One region of the Metabacillus herbersteinensis genome, then DNA from elsewhere that is predicted to be linked to it. Evidence: predicted binding sites of a transcription regulator. Region 1 holds the regulator's gene; the other holds the start of a gene.
What was found. The regulator CtsR, encoded in region 1, represses protease genes until heat stress. The targets are predictions, from matches to a motif close to ATGGTCAATAAAGGTCAAACA.

Region 1 (8,919 bases):
TATACTATTTGTCAAACCGAAGTAGATGGTTTGAAATGCGTTGATAGAGCTGTCGAAAAAGATAGTATTTTGTCGAAGCGTTGATAAAAAGAAAATTTCGAAGATAAAATGACTATTTTCGAAGATAAACCGATTAAAATCGTAGAAAACCATTATTTCCGTAGATAAAGCACCTCTACAGCAAAAACAACAGTCCTAAACTTGAAATTCCCCACATAACGATGTATAGTCATCGAAAAATTATGACTTGAGTGAAAATATGTTCACTAAAGAGAGAAAAAGTCCAACTACCCCCATTAACGGGGGCATGTGCAAGTCCTGTGAAAGTAAGATATTGACGGGCAAAGAGGAAAAAGTTAGCAGCGATGCTAACTTTTTTGTTATAAGCTTATATATTTATATAAAAAGACGAAGTCGTGCATATCTGACAAAGTTTTAGACATACCCTAAATAAACTCTAGTCTCAATGCGATTCTATTACTACAAACAACCCTAACTCTCTCAAATACAAAAACTTAAAGAAAAGATTTTCTCCTCTCTCTCTAAAAAGGTGTTTAGAGTCAATTAAAAACGTATATATATATAGTTCAGTTATTTGTATTGAAAGGGGGAATTAGATGTTTACAGAGTTAATAGATAATGATTCCTTAATAATGATGATTCGTATAATTTTCGCAGCAATATTAAGTGGATTTATTGGTTTGGAACGTGAATTCAAAAGACATCCCGCTGGTTTTCGTACTCATTTATTAGTTGGAGTGGGAGCCTGTCTAATGATGGTATTGTCTTTGTATGGCTTTGAAGATTACATACATGAATATCCTAATGTTCAATTTGATCCCGCAAGAATTCCATCATACGTTATAAGTGGAATTGGATTTTTAGGAGCTGGAACCATTCTTGTAAAAGGTGCGACTGTAAGGGGCCTAACGACAGCAGCATCTATTTGGATAGTTGCAGGTTTAGGCTTGGTTATAGGTGCGGGGATGTACTTGTTAGCTGTTTTTACAACAATACTGGTTTTATTAAGCCTTATTTTCCTTAATCGTTTAGAACAATTTCTGTATCGAAAAACAAGGAGAAAAAGGTTAAAGATTACCACTTATTCTGGACAGAATGAAATAGGAAAAATTTTAACAAGTATAGCTGAATATGATCTAACCGTTTATAAATTGCACTTAATATCTTCGAAGAAAGATAAAAAGGGAATAATTAGTTTTAACTATTTTGTGGAATTAGAACCTGAAAATTTAGATGATAAGGTCTTATCAGACTTGATAACAAGCATTAAGGAAGTCGAAAAAGTTTTATAACAAGGTTTTATAAGAGCAGATTTTGGAAATATTTATTATTAAACGTCAAAGTTGAAAAAAATTGAGATTCGCTTTATAGTAAAGTTAAAGTCAAATATAGTCAAAGTCAAGTAAGGAGGAGGTTGGGTGAGGAATATATCAGATATCATTGAACAATATTTAAAAAAAGTACTGGATACTAACGGTAAAGAAATTGTTGAAATAAAACGAAGCGAAATTGCAGATAAATTTCAATGTGTACCTTCCCAAATAAATTATGTTATTAATACGAGATTTACCATCGAGAGAGGATACCTTGTTGAGAGTAAACGAGGTGGTGGAGGTTACATTCGAATTATTAAGGTTCAGGCCAACGACACTGCGCATTTAATCGATCAGATTTTACAGTTGATTCATCAACAGCTTTCCCAAGCTTCAGCTGGAGATATTATAACAAGATTAGTTTCTGAAGGAGCCCTAACTCTAAGAGAGGCAAAGTTAATGTTAAGTGTAATTGATCGGTCGGTTTTGTACATTGAATTACCGCACCGAGATGAGTTAAGGGCACGAATGGTAAAAGCAATGATAACTTCTTTAAAATATAAGTGAAAGTAGGTGAGGAGATGATTTGCCAAGAGTGTCAAGAAAGGCCGGCAACTTTTCACTTTACGAAAGTGATTAACGGTGAAAAAACCGAAGTTCATATTTGTGAACACTGTGCAAAGGACAATAGCGAACTTTTTATGTTTGATAGTAATACTGGCTTCTCTTTTAACAGTTTACTAACAGGTTTGCTAAAAATGGAACCTGTGATAGCAAAAGCGGAAGAGCACAATGTTTTTAAGCAAAGTGTAGTTTTACAATGTGAGCGGTGCAAGATGACCTTTCAGCAATTTTCAAAAGTGGGAAGATTCGGTTGTTCTAATTGTTATGAAACATTTAAAAATCAAATTACCCCTATATTAAAACGTGTGCACGGGGGTAATACGGTGCACGCGGGCAAAATTCCTGAACGGATTGGTGGAGACATTCACCTTCGAAAGAAAGTGGATGAATTGAAAGGCGTCATTCATAATCTTATTTTGCAGGAGGAATTTGAAAAAGTTGCAGAAGTGAGAGATGAAATAAGGTTGCTTGACAAAAAATTAAAAGGGTCAAAAGAGGAGGGGTCATAATATATGTCGCTCCAGCATTTTATAAATAAAGCAATGAGTGCTTGGATGAGTCAAGAAGGTCCAGATTCAGATATAGTGATAAGTAGCCGAATTCGTCTCGCACGAAATATTGCAAAGTATCAATTTCCTACTCTTGCTTCAAATGAGGAAATGCAAGAAGTACTAGACATATTTGAGCTGAAATACTCTGATAAAGACTTTAACCAAATAGGTAACCTTGAATTATTAAAAATGAATGATCTGCAACCGATTCAAAAAAGAGTGCTAGTTGAGAAACACCTAATTAGCCCTAACTTAGCTGAACATGCAAATTTTGGTGGATGTTTACTTTCAGAAAATGAAGAAGTAAGCATAATGGTAAATGAAGAGGACCATATTCGCATACAATGTTTATTCCCAGGTCTTCAATTAATGGAATGCTTAAATGTTGCTGGGAAAATTGATGATTGGATTGAACAAGAAGTTGACTATGCCTTTGATGAAGTAAGAGGTTACTTAACTAGTTGTCCAACAAATGTAGGTACGGGATTGAGAGCTTCGGTTATGATGCATCTTCCAGCCCTCGTGCTTACTCAAAAAATCAATCGCATTATTCCTGCAATCAATCAACTAGGATTAGTTGTCCGAGGTATCTACGGAGAAGGCAGCGAAGCCCTCGGGAATATTTTTCAAATTTCTAACCAAATCACACTGGGTAAGTCGGAAAAAGATATTGTAGAAGATTTAAATAGTGTTGTTGGGCAGCTTATTACTCAGGAAAGATTAGCACGAGAAGCACTATATAACACTTCCCAGGCGCAATTAGAAGATCGAGTTTTTCGATCCTTTGGAATTCTTGCTTATAGTCGAATAATTGAATCGAAGGAAACGGCAAGATGTCTTTCAGATGTTCGTCTAGGAATAGATCTCGGAATCATTAAAGATGTATCAAGAAATATTTTAAATGAACTAATTATTTTCACACAACCAGGTTTTTTACAGCAATACTTTGGTGGACCATTACGTCCAGAGGATCGAGATATTAAGCGAGCAACATTAATTAGAGAAAGATTGAACCTTGAGATGGAACGAAACAAACGGATGGAGGATGATGAATCATGATGTTCGGAAGATTTACTGAACGCGCCCAGAAGGTTTTAGCATTAGCACAGGAGGAAGCTGTTCGTTTAGGCCATAATAATATCGGAACAGAGCATATTCTTTTAGGTCTTGTTAGAGAAGGTGAAGGAATTGCAGCGAAAGCCCTTTTAGCATTAGGGCTTGTACCTGAAAAAATTCAAAAGGAAGTTGAAGGGTTAATTGGACGAGGACAAGAGAATTCACAAACGATTCACTATACTCCTCGTGCTAAAAAGGTAATTGAGCTTTCAATGGATGAAGCAAGGAAACTAGGACATTCTTATGTCGGAACTGAGCATATTCTCTTAGGGTTAATTCGTGAGGGTGAAGGGGTAGCTGCTCGTGTCCTAAACAACTTAGGCGTTAGTTTAAATAAAGCAAGGCAACAAGTTCTTCAGCTGTTAGGTAGCAACGATTCTTCCTCAGGTCATCAGGGTGGGGGAATGACAAATGCCAACACACCGACTCTCGATAGCCTTGCCCGTGATTTAACGGTGATTGCTAGAGAAGGCAACTTAGATCCAGTTATTGGTCGAGGCAAAGAAATTCAGCGTGTCATAGAAGTACTGAGTCGTAGAACAAAAAATAACCCAGTCCTTATCGGTGAACCTGGTGTAGGTAAGACAGCTATTGCAGAGGGATTGGCTCAGCAAATTATTAATAATGAGGTTCCTGAAATATTACGTGACAAAAGAGTCATGACGCTTGATATGGGGACCGTTGTTGCCGGTACTAAATATCGCGGAGAATTTGAAGATCGCTTGAAGAAGGTGATGGACGAGATTCGCCAAGCTGGAAACATTATTTTATTTATTGATGAACTTCATACACTGATTGGTGCGGGTGGTGCAGAAGGTGCAATTGATGCATCGAATATTTTAAAACCATCATTAGCTCGTGGGGAGCTACAATGTATCGGTGCGACTACATTAGACGAATACCGAAAATACATCGAGAAGGACGCTGCGCTTGAACGACGTTTCCAGCCAATTCAAGTCGCTGAGCCAACAATGGATGAAAGTGTACAAATTTTGAAAGGTCTGCGTGACCGCTATGAGGCACATCACCGAGTATCCATAACAGATGAGGCAATTGATGCGGCAGTTAAATTATCCGATCGATACATTGCAGACCGCTTTTTACCTGATAAGGCAATTGATCTAATTGATGAAGCAGGATCTAAGGTTCGCCTACGCTCATTTACAACTCCTCCAAACCTAAAGGAGCTTGAAGTAAAACTAGAAGAGGTTCGGAAAGAAAAGGATTCTTCCGTTCAAAGTCAGGAATTTGAAAAAGCTGCTTCCTTACGTGATACCGAGCAAAGATTACGTGAGCAGTTAGAAGAAACGAAAAAGACATGGAAAGAGAAGCAAGGTCAAGAAAACTCTGAAGTAACTGTTGAAGATATTGCAATGGTTGTTTCAAGTTGGACGGGAATTCCAGTGTCCAGACTGGCTCAAACAGAGACAGATAAGCTCTTGAATATGGAGAGTCTTATCCATTCACGTGTGATCGGTCAGGAAGAAGCAGTTGTTGCAGTTGCAAAAGCAGTTCGCCGAGCACGAGCAGGTTTAAAAGACCCGAAACGCCCAATAGGTTCATTTGTGTTTTTAGGACCAACAGGTGTTGGGAAAACAGAGTTAGCTAGAGCACTTGCAGAATCCATCTTTGGTGACGAAGACTCAATGATTCGAATTGATATGTCTGAGTATATGGAAAAGCACTCAACATCTCGTCTAGTTGGCTCACCTCCTGGGTATGTAGGCTATGAAGAAGGCGGACAACTAACAGAAAAGGTCCGTAGAAAGCCTTACTCTGTGGTTCTACTAGACGAAATTGAAAAGGCTCATCCAGATGTCTTTAATATTTTACTTCAAGTATTAGAAGATGGCCGATTAACAGACTCCAAGGGTCGCACAGTTGATTTCCGAAATACCATTTTAATTATGACGTCTAATGTTGGTGCAAGTGAATTAAAGCGAAATAAATATGTCGGATTCAATGTCCAAGATGAGACGCAGAATTATAAGAATATGAAAGATAAAGTCATGGGTGAATTGAAGAAAGCATTCCGTCCTGAATTCCTTAACAGAATTGATGAAATTATCGTTTTCCATGCACTTGAGAAAAAGCATTTAAAAGAGATTGTCTCACTAATGTCTGATCAATTAACAAAACGTCTAATTGAACAAGATTTATCATTAGAATTAACAGAAGCTGCAAAAGAGAAAATAGTAGAAGAAGGCTTTGACCTCGAATATGGTGCCCGTCCTTTGCGTCGAGCAATTCAAAAGCATGTTGAAGATCGACTTTCAGAAGAATTGTTAAGAGGTGCAATTGATAAAGAACAACTGATTATACTCGATGTTGAAAATAATGAATTTGTGGTAAAAACGGAAGTGAAAATAAATAAATAAACAAATGATCGAGGCATACTTCTCGCAGTATGTCTCAATTTCTTTATCAAGGAATTTATTCACAATCATCATAAATGTCTACAATCCTTGGTAATCTATTAAGAGAGGAACTAATTGATGGCAAAAACGAAAGTGAAGTTTATTTGTCAGTCCTGTGGATATGAATCACCGAAGTGGATGGGAAAATGTCCTGGCTGTGGCGAATGGAATACAATGACAGAAGAAGTGATAAAAGCCTCATCATCAAGGAAAACAGTATTTAATCATTCAAACCAAACTGTGCAAAAGCCATCTCCAATCACAAGTATTGAAACATCAAAAGAGCCCCGTATTCATACTAATTTAAAAGAGTTCAACCGCGTATTAGGTGGTGGAATTGTAAAAGGATCGCTTGTTTTAATAGGTGGGGATCCTGGTATCGGAAAGTCTACTTTGCTTTTACAAGTATCTTCTCAACTAGCAGACAACGGTAATGATGTTTTATATATTTCGGGAGAAGAATCCGTGAAACAAACAAAGCTAAGAGCCGATAGATTAGGTGTAAAAGCACAAAAACTATTTGTGCTCGCAGAGACGGATTTAAGCTTTATTTCAAAGGCAATCGAAGAAACCAACCCTGGTTTTGTTGTTGTAGATTCCATACAAACTGTTTTTCACAGTGAAATTAGTTCAGCGCCAGGCAGTGTTTCCCAAGTAAGAGAATGTACGGCGGAGTTAATGAGAATTGCTAAAACTAAGGGAATAGCGATCGTAATCGTTGGTCATGTAACGAAGGAAGGTTCAATTGCGGGGCCAAGATTGCTAGAACATATGGTTGATACAGTTCTTTATTTTGAAGGGGAAAGGCACCATACGTACCGAATTCTAAGAGCAGTAAAAAACCGTTTTGGTTCTACGAATGAAATGGGTATTTTTGAAATGAAGGAAAGTGGGTTAGAAGAGGTTCAAAATCCTTCTGAAATTTTCTTAGAGGAACGCTCCAAGGGTGCTGCAGGTTCAACAGTATGTGCTTCAATGGAAGGAACAAGACCGGTCCTTGTCGAAATACAAGCATTAATCTCTCCAACCAGCTTTGGGAACCCAAGAAGGATGGCAACGGGTATTGATCATAATCGTGTACCATTATTGATGGCAGTATTAGAGAAACGTGTGGGTCTCTTATTACAAAACCAGGATGCATATTTAAAGGTAGCGGGAGGGATTAAGCTAGATGAACCTGCTATCGATTTAGCTGTTGCGATAAGTATTGCATCAAGCTTTAAAGATGCTCCACCAAAACCGACCGATGTCATTATTGGTGAAGTCGGGTTAACAGGAGAAGTACGAAGGGTCTCTAGAATTGAACAAAGAGTGATCGAGGCTGCAAAGCTAGGATTTAAACGTGCGATTATTCCAGAGGCAAACATAGGTGGCTGGAGCCCTCCAAACGATATCGAAATAATTGGAGTGAAGAGTGTTGCGCAGGCCCTTAAACACACATTAGGGGGTTAAAAGAATGTCAGACAGAGAAAAAAAGTTTAGTGGAAAAACATTAAATGATATTCTTCAATTTGTAGCACCAGGAGCACCAATTCGGGAAGGAATAGAGAATGTCTTACGTGCAAAAACAGGTGGTTTAATTGTCGTCGGACACAATGACAAGGTAAAAGAAGTGATAGATGGCGGCTTTTATATTCATTCAGCCTTTTCACCTGCACATCTTTATGAATTAGCAAAAATGGATGGAGCTATCATTTTAAGTGATTCAGGAAACAAGATAGTTTTTGCTAATGCGCAGCTTGTCCCAGATTCATCAATTATTTCCTCGGAAACAGGTATGAGACATCGAACAGCTGAAAGAGTGGCAAAACAAACTGGAAACTTGGTCATAGCCATTTCACAACGAAGAAACGTTATTACTCTATATCACGGAGAGCTTAGGTATGTACTTAGAGATATTGGTGTCATTCTGACAAAAGCGAACCAAGCGATACAGACGTTAGAGAAATATAAATCGGTCCTTGATCAGTCCATTGTCAACTTAGGTGCACTCGAACTAGAAGAAATGGTCACCTTCAGAGATGTTCTGCAGGTTTTACACAGATTTGAAATGGTATTAAGGATTAAGAACGAAATTAATGATTATGTAAATGAACTCGGCGCAGAAGGACATTTAATTCGCCTTCAATTGACAGAACTTCTTTCAAATTTCGAAGAAGAAGCTGCCCTGCTTATTAGGGATTATAAATATGGTTCTGGAAATGATCACTATCCAATATTAAAACAATTACAGGACTTATCTAGCTTAGATTTATTAGAGGATGCAATTTTATTAAAACTATTAGGTTATTCTCCTTTCACAAATATTGATGAAGTCATCATGTCTAGGGGTTATCGAATTCTTCATAAAATTCCGAGGCTCCCTGGAATTATTATTGAAAAATTAGTGACAAAATTCTTAAATTTGAAACTTATTTTAAGAGCATCCGTAGAACAATTAGACGAGGTTGATGGAATAGGGGAAGTGAGGGCGAAAAAAATTAAAGAAGGTCTAAAAAGATTACATGATCAGCTAGATATTGACCGTCAAATATAACAACTATTTTTAAAAATTTCCCATTTGTTGTTTTATTATAGTGTATTTAGGGTATATTAAAATTGTTTTTCACTTTAAAAAACATTAATCTCAGCAGAAGATTACGAGAGGATTTCATTCTATTTACATTTTTAAGAAACTATTTAACAAATGTGTCATTTAGGTTAGAGTATTTAATACATAGAGGAGGTGAAGGTATGTTAAAACGCATTATACAGCTTGTTTTCCTAAGTGTTGGTGGTATGCTTGGAATCTTCTTCATGCCAAAGCTTATAGAACTCTTAAATATGCAGGACATACCTTTTATTGATACGCCATATACATTAGCGGTGTTAGGAGCC
Region 2 (8,919 bases), on a different contig from region 1:
GTATCCATTTTCTGAAACATTGCCATCTCCACCGTTTCCAGGTCCAGCACACAGCATGATTTGGAGAGAACCAATCGGAGTTTGTGCGGCGATCACACCTTGGAATATGCCGATGTTAATCGCAACTTGGAAAATATCCCCTGCTTTAGCAATGGGAAATACAGTGGTTATTAAACCTGCAAGCTACACACCGCTGTCCACGTTAAAATTAGCAGAAATCATTTCTAAAATTGTTCCTCCAGGGGTAATTAATGTTGTCACAGGTTCTGGTGCTGACGTCGGTGAAGCTCTAGTCAAGCATCCAAAGGTAGACAAAGTGGCTTTTACTGGATCGACAGAAGTAGGTCGCCATATTATGAGTCTAGCTGCAGCTACAATTAAAAATACAACGCTTGAGCTTGGTGGGAAATCACCGAACATCATTTTAGTGGATGCGGATCTTAGCATTGCTTTGCCTGGTAGCTTGTTTGGGGTCTTTTTACACTCAGGTCAACTTTGTGAATCAGGAACAAGACTGTTTGTCCCAGAAGCACTTCATGACCAAATTGTCGAAGGACTTGTGGGGCTAACAAGTAAGTTGAAACTAGGAAATCCACTAGATCCTGGAACAGATATGGGCCCAGTTATTTCGAAAAAACAGAAGGAAAGTATTCTTTCCTATATTGAAGCAGGGAAACAAGAAGGAGCAACGTTGGTATGTGGTGGAAAAGCAGTAGAAGTAGCTGGTTGTGAAGGCGGACATTTTATTGAACCAACAATTTTTACGAATGTAACAAATGATATGAAAATCGCTCAAGAAGAGATTTTTGGACCGGTTTTGTCAATTATTCGTTATTCAGAAGTAGAAGAAGTTATTAAATTAGCTAATGATTCAATCTACGGATTAGCTGCAGGTGTTTGGACACGTGATGTAAACAAAGCGTATGACATTGCGCGCAAGCTTCAAGCGGGTGTCGTGTGGATTAATGACTGGCATATGCTGAGAAACGATGCACCATTTGGAGGCTATAAGCAAAGCGGAATCGGTCGAGAAATGGGCAAGCACTCGCTCGATGCTTATACACAGACGAAACACGTACATACATCAATGGTCCCAGAACTGCACAAAAAGAATTGGTACGGAATTTTGTTTTCAAATACTGAAGGATGAGGTGAGCTATATGCTATCAACAACTTTTTCACAATTTTCAATGCGTACAGCGATTTATAGTGGTTCAAATACGCGTGCGTTAGTTCCAGATTTGTTTCGAGGTCTTGGTGCGAAACGGGTTGTTCTTTTTAGTGATCGGGGCTTAGAGAATGCAGGCGTCGTTGATAAAGTTGCGCAAATCTTTGAGTTAACTCCGCATGGGGTTGGTCCTGAGCTTGTTGGGGTTTATTTAGATATTACTCAGGATGCAGAAAGTAAATGTGTGAATGACGCAACGAGGTATGCACGAGAAGTAGGTGCTGACGCTCTGCTCGCGGTCGGTGGCGGAAGTGTTCTGGATTCTGTTAAAGGAGTAAAGTACTCGTTGCACAACGGATTAACGGATATTAATGAAGCGATTCCAGGTGGCTTTAAATTCGAGTCATTTCCTGAGGCGACCTATATGCCAATTCCACATATAGCGATTCCGACAACTGCGGGAACGGGATCTGAAGTCTCACCGATTGCGGTCATATATAATGAAGAAATTAAACTGAAGACGAACATAATCAATCCATTTATCAGTGCGGATATTGCGGTTTTGGATCCTGATTTGACAGTTGGGTTACCACCAATGATTACTGCGTTTACTGGATTTGACGCACTAACTCACGCGATTGAGGCACTCGCTTCGCCAAATGCGACGGCACTCACTGATGCTCATGCATTACACGCAATTCGTTTAATTGAAAAAAGTCTACCTGTAGCAGTTTCAGATGGTGGGAATATTGATGCTCGAATGGAAATGCTTCATGCAAGTTTAATGGGAATCACGGCATTTAGTTATGCATTAAACGCAATTCCTGTTCATAATTTTGCACATGCGTATGGTGCATTGTTCCGAATTCCACATGGTCTGGCAAATGCCGTCTTTTTACCAGTTGTGATGGAGAGTATCCCTAGCTTGTATCTACCAAAAATTAACGAGCTGGCCGAGGCTTTACGCGTTGACGTGAAGGATGCAGATCAGCAGGGCGCGTTAGCGAGTGTAATTGAGAAAATCCGCTTGCTTCAACACAAGGTTGGTCTTCCAGTCGACTTCTCTGAGTACAACATTTCAGAACAAGACCTGCAAAGAACAATCCCAGCTGTAGCGGGTGATCCTGCGGCCGTTTCCTTCCCGATGCCAAAGGAATTAATTCACGCAGTAGGACAGATGGTTGTGCCGGTGGGAATTAAATAATCATTAGTTTACTTCAGCACTGGACAAGGTTCAGTGCTGTTTTTAATTATTGTATGAAGTCTTCTTATTTACACATACTAGGAAAAAGAAAGGACTGATTACATTGAAAAAACCAAACGAAGAAGCTGCCCCAAATAATAACCTTTCCTCTGCTGAAATTCGTACGTCTGAACTTGTGGAGCCACCAGATCGTGAATTTTCAGAAGAGCTTGCGGATGGAGGAGAACGAAACGAATTAATTAGGAATCAGCAAAAAGCACCTCAGGAGTGAGGTGCTTTTTGCTGATGACATTCTAGCGAAAAAATGAAGTCAATTGATTGACTTCGTTCAAAAGGAACCAAAAAAACTAAAAAGCTGCCATTTGGTTTTTCGTGCTGTTTCGAAATCATTCTTGTTCCGATGCCTACTCATCTCGACTTCTTTTTCAAACTTTTCTCTTTTCATATCATAAAGAAGCTTCAACATATATTCATTCACAAACATCTAATTTCCCTCCATCCGTTTCCTTTGTTTTAATCATAAAGGAAACGATTTCCATTAACGTCGGGTAGATGAATGAAGTTTTTTACATGAATAGTTGGATAGAAAAGTCAGTCCTTAGGTGTAGAATTTACAGGTTCGATAATACGACCTCTGAAATAAACAAATAATAATAAGGTAAAAAAAACACAACGAGATTCGTATAATAAAAGAATTTTTCATAAAATGTTGGGGTGTCATTTTTTTCATTTGCAATTGATGCACACAATGCGCCAAACAGACAGGTTATATGAAAGAGAATGATTCCAAATGTTTCGCCGAGCCGAAATTGGTAGATGATATATCCGAGTGAAGAACCATTAAAGAGGATTATAAAAAGCGAGAGTAATAGAAAAAAACGTGAATAGTTTGTCATCGTCAACACCTCAAACTATGTATATGATGACAAAAAAATAGAATGACAAGCTTTTATTGTTAGATAAACGTTTCACTGATTTTTAAGGATGTAGAATAATCTTTTTATGCCCTAGTATAAGTACGAATTTACAAGTTACAAGTTATGGTGTAAAAATACATATTTTCTCAAAGGTTAGGCATTTTAATTATTGCGATCTGATAAAAAATAAGTACAAGTGTAATAAAATCTCGGATGTTTTTTCGTGGACAATATTAGTCATAATGTTCGACTATCTTCATCAGAACTAGCAAACCTATGGACTCAATATATGAATGATACTTTAGAAATTTGTATCTTTACTCATTCTATTGATAAGGTGCAAGATGAAGACATTAGGGGCATACTTGAATTTGCTCTTAGCATTGCAGAATCCCATGTTATCAAAATTAAAGATTTTCTGAACCTTGAGAATTATCCTGTTCCAAAGGGATTTACAAAAAAAGAAGATGTTAATCTTAATGCTCCTCCCTTATTTACAGATACCTTTATGTTGGTCTATATGCATGTTATGACATTACATGGACTGACTGGGTACGCTTTGTTATTATACTTGTTATTTCTTATGAAACTGATATGCCTACATCTTATTACATTAATAGCTGATAAGTATCATCATCACAAATAATAAAAAGTTTTGCATCATTCGGAATGTCCTGATCAAGCTTTGATATAATCGACAAATCGTTATGGTTGGCAATTAACAGAGCTCCTTTGGAAGCCAATTCGTTACTAGCATCGGAGAAGGTCTTCCACTCGGACTTTTTAGGAATATGGTAGAGGTCATGTCCTTTGTTACTTGTTAGCTGACGGATAATTTCGCTTGATCCATTGAAGAGAATGGATCGTGCTGCAAGATGGGCCGCTGTATCGTTTGAGGTAATGAACTCTTCCACTTCAGCATGTGCAAAGGCTTGAATATGTTTAGAATTTGAAACTTCACAAATCGTATAAATGTTCTTGCCGAATTTACTTGCAGTATCTTTAAGGATTGACGCAACAAGGAGAGTTTGCCCATCCGCTTGGGAAGCAGTCGTTAAAGCGTCTGGTGCAAAAAGCATTGCTGTTTTACACTCAAGAATATTCGCTTTTAATAAAACCTCTTCGCTTTCTGGGTCTCCGCTTACAAAGTCAACTCTTTCGTGCATAAGCGGAACTTTCTTAAGCGTTTCATCAATAATGACAATATGAATATCGTTAAATGAATGTAATAGTTCTTGCAAGGTAATTTCAGCTTTTTTACTCCAGTTAATTAAAACAATGTGGTTTTTTGTTTGAACGACCAACTTGCCTTCCTCCTTTAACCTTTTACGCAAACTAAATGAATCAATGACTTTTCCAATAAAAACAGTCATAAGACCAATTCCAACTACGTACAAAATCATTGCAAAAATTTTACCTCTTACCGTAGTTGGTGAAACATCACCATAGCCAACCGTTGCCACGGTTGTCATCGTCCACCAAAGTCCTTCAAAAGGGGTTATAAACGTTTCAGGTTCTAGAAGGTGAATAGCAAAACTGCTGATTAGGATCAGTGTGGTTGTCGCAAAAACCAATGTCCACGTATTCAACTGAATTAATTTGATCCAGAGTCGTCTGGTGAAAATCAAAGTACTCACTCCCTCGTGTTGTGCTCTATAGGCATTTTATCATATATTTGGAAGGGAATAGGGAATGATTTCAAGATTGATTAGGATTTTAAAAGATTATCTCTCGTTTCACTTTAATAAAGAGTAAAACCCTTTTTCTTATTGAAGTAACCGGGCAAGATTTGTTGAAGAAGATAATGTATTGGGTAGTAGAGAACCATTCGGAATGTCAGCCTATTAATTAAGTTTATGTATTTCACGAGCCATAGATTCTAGAATATAAACTATAAAGTCGATGTATTACAATTCGAAATTGCTGCTATTATTTTGCGTGTTAATTCATGCAATAACAAAGAAAAATGAGTGTCAAATTCAGTTGCAATTTGACACTCATTCTTTGTTATGCAGTTTTACTCTTTACACCCCAAAACTGAACTACTTAATTTTCTAGGACAGTCTCTCCATTAACCTTTTACAACAATCTGATCATTTTCTAACGATACGGTTAAAATTTCTTCTGCTACACCTTCAAGAAGAAGGTCGGTAATTTGATCTTCAAGCTGTTCTTGAATGACACGACGCAGTGGTCTTGCACCGAAAGTAGGGTGGAAACCAAGTTCAACAAGTTTTTCTTTCGCTTCCAAGGAGACGTTAAGTGATAAATTTTGCTCGGAAAGAGACTGCGATAATTCTTCAAGCATGATGTCGACAATTGAAATTAAGTGGTCTTTATCAAGTGACTTAAATTCAATAATATTGTCAAATCGGTTTAAAAATTCTGGCTTGAAGAAGGAGCCAAGTGACTGTAATAAATTACTTTCCTTGATTGCATCTGTATAACCAGTTTCAAATCCAACAGTTATTCGTTTTTCACTAACACCGGCGTTGCTTGTCATAATAATTACAGTGTCCTTAAAGCTAACTGTTCGGCCTTGGCTGTCGGTTAACCGACCGTCCTCTAGGATTTGTAAAAACATGTGCTGTACATCAGGATGTGCCTTTTCAATTTCATCAAGCAAAATGATGCTGTAAGGGTTACGGCGAACCTTTTCAGTTAATTGACCGGCTTCATCATGACCAACATAGCCAGGAGGAGATCCGATAATTTTTGAGATTGCATGCTTTTCCATATATTCGCTCATATCGAGACGAACCAAAGCTTCTTTCGAACCGAATATTTCTTCTGCTAGCGTTTTTGTTAGCTCAGTTTTACCGACGCCTGTTGGTCCAACGAAGAGGAATGTACCAATCGGACGCGTTTTAGACTTTAACCCAGCACGACTTCTTCGGATTGCTTTTGCAACCTTTCGAACAGCTTCATCCTGTCCGATTACTTTTTTTGCAAGATTTCCTTGAAGATTCTTCATTTTCTCCTGTTCATTGTCTTGAAGCTTTCCAACAGGGATTCCAGTTTTTCTTTCGATCATGTCTTGAATATCTTTAAGCTCAACAGTAACTAACGAACGTTCGGGATGGGTAGTAAGTTGCTTTTCTAGCTCTGTTTCTTCATCCCGTAACCTAGCAGCAAGTTCATACTGTTCATTTTGTGTTGCTACCTCTTTTGCCTGTGCAATTCGTGAAAGGCGTTGCTGTACTTGCTTTTCATCCAGCGTATTTGTTACTAGGTTTTTAATTGATCCTGCTTCATCTAATAGATCAATCGCTTTATCAGGTAAAAATCGATCTTGAATGTAGCGATTGGAAAGGGTCACGCACGCATTAATTGCCTCTTCGGTATAGCTCACACTGTGATAGTCTTCATATTTACTTTGAATACCCTTTAAGATCGCAATGGCTTCTTCAACAGCGGGCTCTTTAACGATAACAAGTTGAAAGCGACGCTCTAAAGCAGCATCTTTTTCAATTTGACGATATTCCTTAAGAGTTGTTGCTCCGATTACTTGGAGCTCACCTCTTGCTAAAGCAGGCTTTAAAATATTCCCTGCATCCATTGAACCTTCCGCAGATCCTGCGCCAACGAGAAGGTGAATTTCATCGATAAAAAGAATGACGTTTTTTCGTTGCTGAAGCTCTGAAATTAATTTCTTCATTCGTTCTTCAAATTGTCCACGTATCCCAGTGTTTGCCACCAGTGCTGCGACGTCTAATAGATAGACTTCTTTATTTTGAAGCTTTGCTGGCGCTCTTCCTTCTGAAATCATTCGTGCTAAACCTTCAGCTACGGCTGTTTTACCAACACCAGGTTCTCCAATTAATACCGGATTGTTTTTATTACGGCGATTTAAAATTTCCATCACTTGCTTTATTTCAGGATCCCGGCCAATAACAGGATCAATTAGGCCAGCCCGTGCCGCGTTTGAAAGATTGCGGCCTAGATCATCTAACAGTCCCGTTCCTTTGCGTGAGGCATGCTGCTTTTGCTCTTTTTGAAGATCCGCGTTCCCCTGTAGAAACTCATCGAAAGGAAGGCCGGAATTACCTACTTGAAACCCACTAGGAATCTTATTTTTATATTCTACATAGCAATCCTGGCAAAGCTGAAATTGCTTACGTTTTTGATTAAATTGGACATGTAATTCAACTACTGCTTGTTTAGCTTGGCAATTTTGACACATCATTTATAAAAACCTCCATGCTTTATAGTGTGTATCTCGCGATTGTTAGTCATTTAATTATTCAAAAAAGAGGGATTTGACCTTCTTTGACATTTATTATAATTTGACCATCTTTGACTTTCAAGTATTTCGCTTTCATCCTGTACAAAAAAAATTTTCCAATGTCTTTTCTTGTACTTGTCTCATATAAATGAAACAAGCTGTTTTTTTATATGAAGATGGAAGTGTATTCGTTTTCTTATTAGACTTGGCAAGATCGGTTATTCGATGATGATAAATGGGTTAGATAAGCTTCAAGTTACCAGATAAGATTTTAAAAAGAGGTGTACAAAACATGAGTCGGAATTGGATCCAATCGTTTCAAGTTGCAGCTGTTTATGTAGGAACCGTTGTTGGAGCAGGATTTGCAACTGGAAGAGAGATTGTTGAATTTTTTTCACAGTATGGATTTTTGGGAATGGCAGGAATTTGTGTTGCGGGCAGTTTATTTATTATGCTTGGGACTAAAATGCTATTAATATCAAAGAGAATAAAGGCGAGGTCCTTTCAAGATTTGAATGTATTCTTGTTTGGAAGGACATTTGGAGGATTTGTGAATGTCTTAGTATTAGTTGCACTATTATGTATTACCTCAATTATGCTGTCTGGAGCTGGAGCTATTTTTGAAGAGCAATTAGAAATTTCCAAACAAGTTGGGATTTTATTGACCATTGCTTTAGCTGTTAGTGTGATGGTATTTGGAGTGAAGGGACTTTTTAGTGTCAATTTGCTTGTGGTTCCAATGCTGATACTATTCAGCTTAATGGTCGCGTTTCAATCGCTATCAAGTGATTTACTTAACTATTCACAGGGTGCAGACTCAGCTTCTTTGAAATGGCTAGTAGCAGCATTTTCTTATGCGGCATTCAATTTAGCACTGTCCGCTGCAGTTCTAGTTCCTCTTGCAAATGAGATGGAAGATGAACAGGTGTTAAAAAGAGGTGGAATACTTGGAGGGATTTTGCTAACAATCATTCTATTAGGAAGTTATATCGCGTTATCCACCTTGCCACAGTTACATACCTATGATATTCCGATGGCTGAAGTGATGAAGACCACTTTTTATTCTTTCTATTTTATATATGTTGCGGTAATCTATGGGGAAGTTTTTACATCTGTAATCGGAAACTTATTCGGACTAGAACGTCAACTGATACAATATCTCAGATTACCACGGATGATCATTGTTATAATGATTCTTTTTATCTCATATTTTATTAGTCAGCTTGGATATAGCTCGCTAATTTCATTTCTATATCCAATCATTGGGTATGTTAGCCTTGGTTTTCTTTTCTTACTTAGCTACAAAAAAGTGCCAAAGCAGTGGTAAGGCTATGATAGAATTAAAAGTACAACGTATAGTTGCGGTGCACATAATGTGGGTCACACAGACGATGACATCAGGTGT

Region 2: ACFFIX_RS03825 (ATP-dependent Clp protease ATP-binding subunit) is a predicted target of CtsR. The motif match lies at 7,546-7,566, and genes of this name have one in related genera.

Annotation. Positions count from the first base shown of each region.
Region 1 is NZ_JBHLVO010000030.1:334-9,252, forward strand. It holds gene ACFFIX_RS22500 (MgtC/SapB family protein) at 618-1,313, shown strand; gene ACFFIX_RS22505 (CtsR family transcriptional regulator) at 1,440-1,901, shown strand; gene mcsA (protein-arginine kinase activator protein McsA) at 1,916-2,467, shown strand; gene mcsB (protein-arginine kinase McsB) at 2,471-3,568, shown strand; gene clpC (ATP-dependent protease ATP-binding subunit ClpC) at 3,565-6,003, shown strand; gene radA (DNA repair protein RadA) at 6,121-7,494, shown strand; gene disA (DNA integrity scanning diadenylate cyclase DisA) at 7,499-8,578, shown strand; gene ACFFIX_RS22535 (PIN/TRAM domain-containing protein) at 8,776-8,919, shown strand, end outside.
Region 2 is NZ_JBHLVO010000002.1:160,069-168,987, forward strand. It holds gene ACFFIX_RS03790 (aldehyde dehydrogenase family protein) at 1-1,150, shown strand, start outside; gene ACFFIX_RS03795 (iron-containing alcohol dehydrogenase) at 1,161-2,372, shown strand; gene ACFFIX_RS03800 (hypothetical protein) at 2,476-2,643, shown strand; gene ACFFIX_RS03805 (hypothetical protein) at 2,701-2,856, opposite strand; gene ACFFIX_RS03810 (hypothetical protein) at 2,984-3,268, opposite strand; gene ACFFIX_RS03815 (DUF3231 family protein) at 3,513-3,935, shown strand; gene ACFFIX_RS03820 (ion channel) at 3,898-4,926, opposite strand; gene ACFFIX_RS03825 (ATP-dependent Clp protease ATP-binding subunit) at 5,361-7,475, opposite strand; gene ACFFIX_RS03830 (YkvI family membrane protein) at 7,807-8,841, shown strand.